Regions from separate parts of the Pseudomonas sp. Z4-20 genome, predicted to be linked through region 1. Evidence: riboswitches for the same ligand, from Rfam matches in the RefSeq annotation. Region 1 holds a riboswitch; the other holds the start of a gene.
What was found. Region 1 has a riboswitch for cobalamin ahead of J3P82_RS15625 (CbtB domain-containing protein). Riboswitches for the same ligand answer to the same signal wherever they lie in the genome.

Region 2: another riboswitch for cobalamin. It lies ahead of cobW (cobalamin biosynthesis protein CobW); the one in region 1 lies ahead of J3P82_RS15625 (CbtB domain-containing protein).

What each region holds. Positions count from the first base shown of each region.
Region 1 is NZ_CP071641.1:3,449,228-3,453,061, forward strand. It holds gene J3P82_RS15620 (pyridoxal phosphate-dependent aminotransferase) at 1-1,042, opposite strand, end outside; cobalamin riboswitch at 1,136-1,357, shown strand; gene J3P82_RS15625 (CbtB domain-containing protein) at 1,457-1,645, shown strand; gene J3P82_RS15630 (CbtA family protein) at 1,657-2,352, shown strand; gene J3P82_RS15635 (cobalamin biosynthesis protein) at 2,349-2,753, shown strand; gene cobM (precorrin-4 C(11)-methyltransferase) at 2,824-3,570, shown strand; gene nfuA (Fe-S biogenesis protein NfuA) at 3,650-3,834, opposite strand, start outside.
Region 2 is NZ_CP071641.1:3,345,981-3,349,814, reverse strand. It holds gene rarD (EamA family transporter RarD) at 1-99, opposite strand, end outside; gene J3P82_RS15080 (aldo/keto reductase) at 252-1,265, opposite strand; gene J3P82_RS15075 (hypothetical protein) at 1,441-1,611, shown strand; cobalamin riboswitch at 1,568-1,802, shown strand; gene cobW (cobalamin biosynthesis protein CobW) at 1,900-2,964, shown strand; gene cobN (cobaltochelatase subunit CobN) at 2,968-3,834, shown strand, end outside.

The sequences.
Region 1 (3,834 bases):
CGCCATACCCATCCAGCAACCGCTCGGCAAACGCCTGGGCACCCAGCCCCGTCTCACGCACATCGACCATCACGAACATGCCGCCATCGGGCCGCACCGGTTTGAGGCCCGGGCAGTTTTCCAGCGCCGCGCACACCTGGTCCCGGCGTTGGCTATATTCCTCGCGCATCCGCGCCACCTCAGGCAATTCCTGCTCAAGGGCAACTTGGGCGGCGCGCTGGACGAAGTCCGGCAGGCCGAACAGCATGCACAGCGACAGGTTCGCCAGGTGTCCGGCGAGCGCTTCGGGGCCGATGGCCCAGCCGATGCGCCAGCCGGTCATGGCATGGGATTTGGACAGGCTGTTGATGGTGACCGTGCGCTCGGCCATGCCCGGCAGTCCGGCCGGGCTGATGTGTTCGCCTTCGTAGAGCAAGTCGCTGTAGACCTCGTCGCTGATCAGCCACAAGTCATGATCAATGCACAGCTGCGCCAACGCTTGCCAAGTGGGCAGCGGCAGGCTGGCGCCGGAGGGATTGTTGGGGCTGTTGAGCAGCATGGCGCGGGTGCGCGAGGTGATCAGCCGGGCAACGTCGGACGGCTCGACCCGGAAAGCGTTTTCGGGGCTCACCGGCACCGGCACCACTGTCGCCCCGCAGGCGCCGAACACCGCTTCATAGGTGACGTACATCGGCTCGGCGACGATGACTTCATCGCCGGGGTTGAGCAAACATTGCGCAACGGCATACACGGCGCACTGAGCACCGGGTAACACCGTGACGTGCCCAGCGTCCACCGTTTGGCCGCAACGCGCTTGATGGCGGCGGGCAATGCTGGCCCGCAGGGCGTGCAGACCACGAGTATCCGAGTAATGAGTATCGCCGGCCCGCAGGCTGGCGACGGCGGCTTCGACGATGGCGCACGGAGTGTCGAAATCCGGGTCGCCCACCGACAGCAACAGCACCTCCCTGCCCTGCTCGCGCATGGCCAGCGCCCGATCATGTATCTGCCAGGCGGCGGCGCCGTCGCCGGTGATGCGTTGGGTCAAGGCTGAAAAGCGCATGTGTTTCTCCTGTGAGCGCGGTGTCCAGCCTCAACCCTATCTCAAATCACCAAGCGCGCCAGACACATTGACGCCCACCCCCGCCCATGGTCTCCTGTGCACCTTGTTACGGGTGCCCTTCACAGGGTGAAACGGGAAACCGGTGAATCGTGTGCTTTACTTCAAGGCCACGTCAGTCCGGTGCTGCCCCCGCAACGGTAAGCGAGCGAAGCGTCGAATCCACTGTGCATGCGCATGGGAAGGTGATGCTTGCAGGCAAGGCTCAAGGCCCAGCCCCTCGTTAGCCCGGAGACCGGCCCATGACTCATGCTCAACAAACCCGCGGTGGGCGGGCGCTGTTCGAATCCTGGCAAGCCTTCGCCCGGGTTTTCATTGCGCTCGATTTACCCGCTGAAAAGACCAGAGGGAAGCGCCATGTCGACCATCAGCAGCACCGCCCGCACCACCAGTAGCACCGTCACCCTGAGCCAGCGCCTGAGCGCAGCGATCTTCGCCTCCATCCTCGGTGCGGGTCTGGTCTATTTCGCCGGTTTCTCCCACATCGAAGCGGTGCACAACGCGGCCCACGACACACGGCACAGCGCCGCGTTCCCCTGCCACTGAGACCTGCCGACATGATCAAGCGTATCGCCCAGACCGCCGGTTTCAGCGGGTTGCTGGCCGCCCTGCTGCTGACTCTTCTGCAAAGCCTGTGGGTATCGCCGCTGATCCAGCAGGCCGAAACCTACGAAAACGCTCCGGTGGCCGAGGCCCATGAACACGCTTCGGGCGCGGCGCACACCCACGACGCCGAAGCCTGGGCACCGGAAGACGGCTGGCAACGCGTACTCTCCACCACCGGAGGCAACCTGGTGGTCGCGGTGGGTTTCGCCCTGATGCTGGCGGGTTTGTATACCTTGCGCGCGCCGACTCGTACGTCCCAGGGCTTGCTTTGGGGCCTGGCCGGTTACGCCACTTTTGTCCTGGCGCCAACCCTCGGCCTGCCGCCGGAATTGCCTGGCACCGCGGCGGCTGATCTGGCCCAGCGGCAGATGTGGTGGATCGGCACGGCGGCGTCCACGGCAGTCGGCATCGCGCTGATGGTTTTCGGTCGGCATTGGCTGCTCAAGCTGCTGGGTCTGGCAACCTTGCTGGTGCCCCACGTGATCGGCGCGCCGCAACCCGAGGTTCATTCGATGCTGGCGCCCGAAACGCTGGAAAGTCAGTTCAAAATCGCCTCACAGTTGACCAACATTGCGTTCTGGCTCGCCTTGGGGCTGATCAGCGCCTGGCTGTTTCGCCGTGGCGGCCAGGCGCACCACGACGCATGAAGGCCGGGCCGATCCTGGTGGTCGGCCTGGGCTGCCAACGCGGCTGTCCGGCCAGTGCGCTGCGGGCATTGCTTGACCGGACGCTGCTGGCCCACGGCATTGCGCTCGATGAGGTGCGGGCCCTGGCCAGTATTGATCTGAAGCATGACGAACCGGGACTGTTGGAGCTGGCGGAGCAATTGGCGCTGCCGCTGACGTGTTTCACTGCCGAACAGTTGTCGGGCTATCAAGGGCAGCTCAGCCACCGTTCCCGGATCGCCTTCGAGCGTACCGGCTGCCACGGCATCGCCGAAAGCGCCGCCCTCGCACTGGCCGAGCAATTGGGTTTTTCGCCCGCAACCTTGCGGGTGACCCGTCAGAAAGGCCCGCAGGCCACCTTGGCATTGGCGACGACATCGTAACGCCGGATAATCGCCCGCCGAATCATGAGCGTCGCTCATGCAAGCCTTCATCGTTCAACAGGAACCGGTCATGACCGTTTATTTCATCGGCGCCGGCCCCGGCGACCCGGAGCTGATCACCGTCAAGGGCCAGCGGCTGATTCGCAGTTGCGCCGTGATCATCTACGCCGGCTCCCTGGTGCCCGCCGCCGTGCTGGAAGGCCACCGCGCCGAGCAGGTGGTCAACAGCGCCGAGCTGCATCTGGAACAAATCATCGAGGTAATCAAGGATGCCCATCTCAATGGGCAGGATGTGGCTCGGGTGCATTCTGGCGATCCAGGCCTGTATGGCGCCATCGGCGAGCAGATCCGCTGCCTGCGGGGGCTGGACATCCCTTTCGAGATCATCCCGGGCGTCACCGCCACCTCAGCCTGCGCCGCCCTGTTGGGTGCCGAACTGACGCTGCCCGACGTATCCCAGAGTGTGATCCTGACTCGCTACGCGGACAAAACCGCCATGCCCGCTGGAGAGGAACTTGCCAGCCTGGCGCAGCATGGAACGACCATGGCGATCCACCTGGGCGTCAATCACCTGGAAAAAATCGTCGGTGAACTGCTGCCTCACTACGGCGCGGATTGTCCGATAGCGGTGGTTCATCGGGCGACGTGGCCGGATCAGGATTGGGTGGTGGGTACGCTGGCGGATATTGCCGAGAAGGTGCAGGCCAAGGGCTTCCGCCGCACGGCGCTGATCCTGGTGGGGCGGGTACTGGGCAACGAGGTGTTCAGCGAGTCTTCGCTGTACCGCGCCGGCCATGCGCATCTCTACAGGCCCTGAAACAATCGATCAGACGGCAAAAACCATGTGGCGAGGGAGCAGGCACCCTCGCCACAGCTCTTGCTGGCAGTGACACCTATCAGTAGTAGGCGTTTTCTTTCTGCGTGTGGTCGGTCACGTCGCGCACGCCCTTGAGCTCCGGGATGCGTTCAAGCAGCGTGCGCTCGATGCCTTCCCTCAAGGTCACGTCCGCCTGGCCGCAGCCCTGGCAGCCGCCGCCGAACTGAAGCACGGCGATGCCGTCTTCGACTACGTCGATCAGCG
Region 2 (3,834 bases), 100 kb from region 1:
GATCTCCAGGCCGGTCAGGGGTGTGAGCAGCGAGGTGTAGTAGTACATGACGGCGAACAGGGCGGAGGCCGAGACCGATAGAGCGATGCCTTTGGACACGGGTGCCTCTTGTTATTGGGACTGCAAAAAGAGAGCCGTTTACCCGTGGCGAGGGAGCTTGCTCCCGCTGGGCCGCGTAGCGGCCCCAAAAGAGCGACTGCTGCGCAGCCGAGCGGGAGCAAGCTCCCTCGCCACGGTGATCTCTGTGTAAGTTACGACGTACGCGGCACGCGCCCCGGCACGAAATGGCTCATGTCATTGAAGCCCGGTGTCGAAGCATGCCCCGGCGTCACCAGCGAATCGATGAAGGCTTCGTCGTCCGCCGTGATCTGCACCGCCTGTGCCTTGGTATACGCGTCCCACTGCTCCTCGGTGCGCGGCCCGACGATGGCCGACGTGACGGCGCGGTTGTTCAGCACCCAGGCGATGGCGAACTCGACGATACCCACGCCGCGCTCCTGGGTGTATTGCTGGATCTGCTGGGCAATGCGCAAGGACTCGACCCGCCATTCGGTCTCCAGGATGCGCTTGTCCTGGCGGCCGGCGCGGCTGTTGGCGTCCGGCGCCACGTCCGGCGCATATTTGCCGCTGAGCACGCCACGGGCGAGGGGGCTGTAGGGCACCACGCCGAGGCCGTAGTTCTGCGCAGCGGCGATTTGTTCGGTTTCCGCCTGGCGATTGACGATGTTGTACAACGGCTGGCTGATCACCGGCCGGTCGACGCCTAGGTCGTCGGCGATGCGAATCACCTCGGCAATGCGCCAGGCGCGGTAGTTCGACAGGCCCCAGTAACGGATCTTGCCCTGGCGAATCAGATCGCCAATGGCCGACACCGTGACCTGCAACGGCGTGTTGTGGTCTTCGCGGTGCAGGTAATAAATGTCCAGGTAATCGGTGCCCAGGCGCGTCAGGCTGGCCTCGATGCCATTGAACAGATGCTTGCGGCTCAGGCCGCTGCGGTTGGGCATGCCGTCCGGCGGGCCGAAACCGACCTTGGTGGCGAGCACCCATTCATGGCGATGATTGGCGATCGCCTCGCCGACGATTTCCTCGGACCGGCCGTTGGTGTAGACGTCGGCCGTGTCGATGAAGTTGATGCCCTGGTCCCAGGCCTTGCCGATGATCCGCAGTGAATCCTCGGTGCTGGTCTGTTCGCCGAACATCATGGTGCCCAGGGTCAGCGTTGAGACTTGCAACCCGGAATGACCCAGCGTGCGGTAGCTCATGGACAAGATCCTTTTTATCGATGGGAAAGGTCCAATCAAATACCAGAACCGCCGCGTGGATCCAACCGCTTTGTGAAATTGGCTGATAATGCTTCAGGAATATTGTGCGCTGGACCAGCGTCAGCCCCTGGGTCATCGGGCAGCATGCCGTGCATCGGAACCGGAGAACAAAAAAATGAAAGACGCCTTTTGGCGTGGCCCGCATCGCCCGGCTCTGGCGCGTGGCGGCCCGTTGATCTCGCCGCGGCGCCTCGGCCGCCGGGAGATTGCCTTCCAGAGATTGACCCGCCTGCACACCCTGCGTAGCCTTGCGCCTTCGAGGTTCTTTGGCGTGCGCCGAAGCTAAGAAGGGAACGCGGTCCAAGCCGCGGCTGCCCCCGCAACTGTGAACGGTGACGTTCCTGCCAGGCCACTGTGCAAGTCCTTTGTAAAAAAGGCGCACGGGAAGGCGCAGGAAACGCCAGTGCAAGGCTTTGCAAGACAAGCCCGGACTGGCCCGCCGAAAGCCAGGAGACCTGCCTCGACAACAGATTCTCACTACAACCGGGCGGGGTGATCCGGTGGCGAAATCTTCCGCGCGTGCCTGCCTGCGGTTGTCGTCCCGTTTGCCCGCCACCTTGCCAAAGGGCATCCGATGAAAACACTGGCCAAACTCCCCGTCACCATCGTCACCGGTTTCCTCGGCTCGGGTAAGACCACTTTGCTCCGGCACATGCTCGACAATGCCCAGGGCCGGCGCATTGCGGTCATCGTCAACGAATTCGGCGAGCTGGGCATCGACGGCGAAATCCTCAAGCAGTGCTCCATCGGTTGCACCGAAGAAGAAGCCAACGGCCGCGTCTATGAACTGGCCAACGGTTGCCTGTGCTGCACGGTGCAGGAAGAATTCTTCCCGGTGATGCGCGAGCTGGTCGCCCGGCGCGGCGACCTTGATCACATCCTCATCGAAACCTCCGGCCTGGCATTGCCCAAGCCCTTGGTCCAGGCGTTCCAGTGGCCGGAAATCCGCAGCGCCTGCACCGTCGATGCGGTGATCACCGTGGTCGACAGCCCAGCCGTGGCCGCCGGCACGTTTGCCGCGTTCCCCGACCAGGTCGATGCCCAGCGCAAGCTGGACCCGAACCTGGACCACGAATCACCGCTGCACGAGCTGTTCGCCGATCAGCTGGCGAGCGCCGACTTGGTGATCCTCAATAAAGCCGACCTGATCAGCCCCGAAGACCTGGCCCGAGTCCGTCTGGAAGTCGCCGAAGAACTGCCGCCAGCGGTCAAGGTCATCGAAGCCAGCAGCGGTCGCCTGCCGCTGGACGTGCTGATCGGCCTGGGCGCCGGCTCCGAAGAACACATCGACGGGCGTCACAGTCATCACGATCACCACCATGACGGCGATGAAGACGACCACGATCACGATGCCTTCGATTCGATTTCCATCGAGTTGCCCCAGGCCGATGAAAGCCTGCTGCTGGACGCGCTGACGCAACTGGTGGTCCAGCATGGCGTACTGCGGGTCAAGGGTTTTGCGGCAATCCCGAACAAGCCGATGCGCCTGTTGATCCAGGGCGTCGGCACCCGTTTCGACAAACACTTCGACCGCCAGTGGGGCGCCGATGAAGCGCGGGTTACGCGCCTGGTACTGATCGGTCAGGCGCTGGATGCCGGCCTGCTCGAAGCGCAGTTGCGCGCTGCCCTCAGCGCCTAAGCCATGCACCTGCTCAGGACCCAGCCCGGCGGATTTGTGTCGGATGACAACATCGCCGACCTCGGGCAAACCCCCGCCGAGCTGGTGATCCTGTGCAGCGGCGACTCCAGCCTGGCGCTGCTGGCCGAAGCGGCGCGGCAGTTGCCGGATGACTACCCGCAGTTTCGCCTCGCCAACCCGATGCAGGTGCAGAACCACGCCTCCGTGGATCTGTACATCGACGACGTGCTGCGTCATGCCAAGGTCATCCTGTTGTCGCTGCATGGCGGCATCGGCTATTGGCGCTACGGCATCGAGCGGCTGATGGAACTCGCCGGGCGCGGCGTGAAGCTGATCCTGGTGCCGGGGGATGATCGCCCCGATCCGGAGCTCAGCGAACTGAGCAATGTGCCCTTCGAGGATCGCGACCGACTCTGGCAGTTTTTGCGCCAGGGTGGATTGGGGAACGCCCTGAACTTGTTTCATCACCTCGGCAGCCAATGGTTTGGTCGCGATTACCCGTGGGCCGAACCGCAGCCGCTGCCGCGCACGGCGATCTACCATCCTGGAAAAACCAACGCGACCCTGAACGATTGGCAAACCGACTGGCAGGCCGAACAACCGGTCGCGGCGGTGCTGTTCTACCGTTCTCACCTGCAAGCGGCGAACACGGCCTTCATCGACGTGTTCTGCCAGCGCCTGCAAGCGGTAGGGCTGAATCCGCTACCGATTGCCGTGGCCAGCCTCAAGGAACCCGGCTGCCTGGCACGGGTGGAAGATTGGCTGGAAGAGATAGAGGCGGACGTGATTCTCAACACCACCGGCTTCGCTCAATCGAGCCCTGAAGCACCGCACCTGCGACCGTTTCGCCGCAACATCCCGGTGATCCAG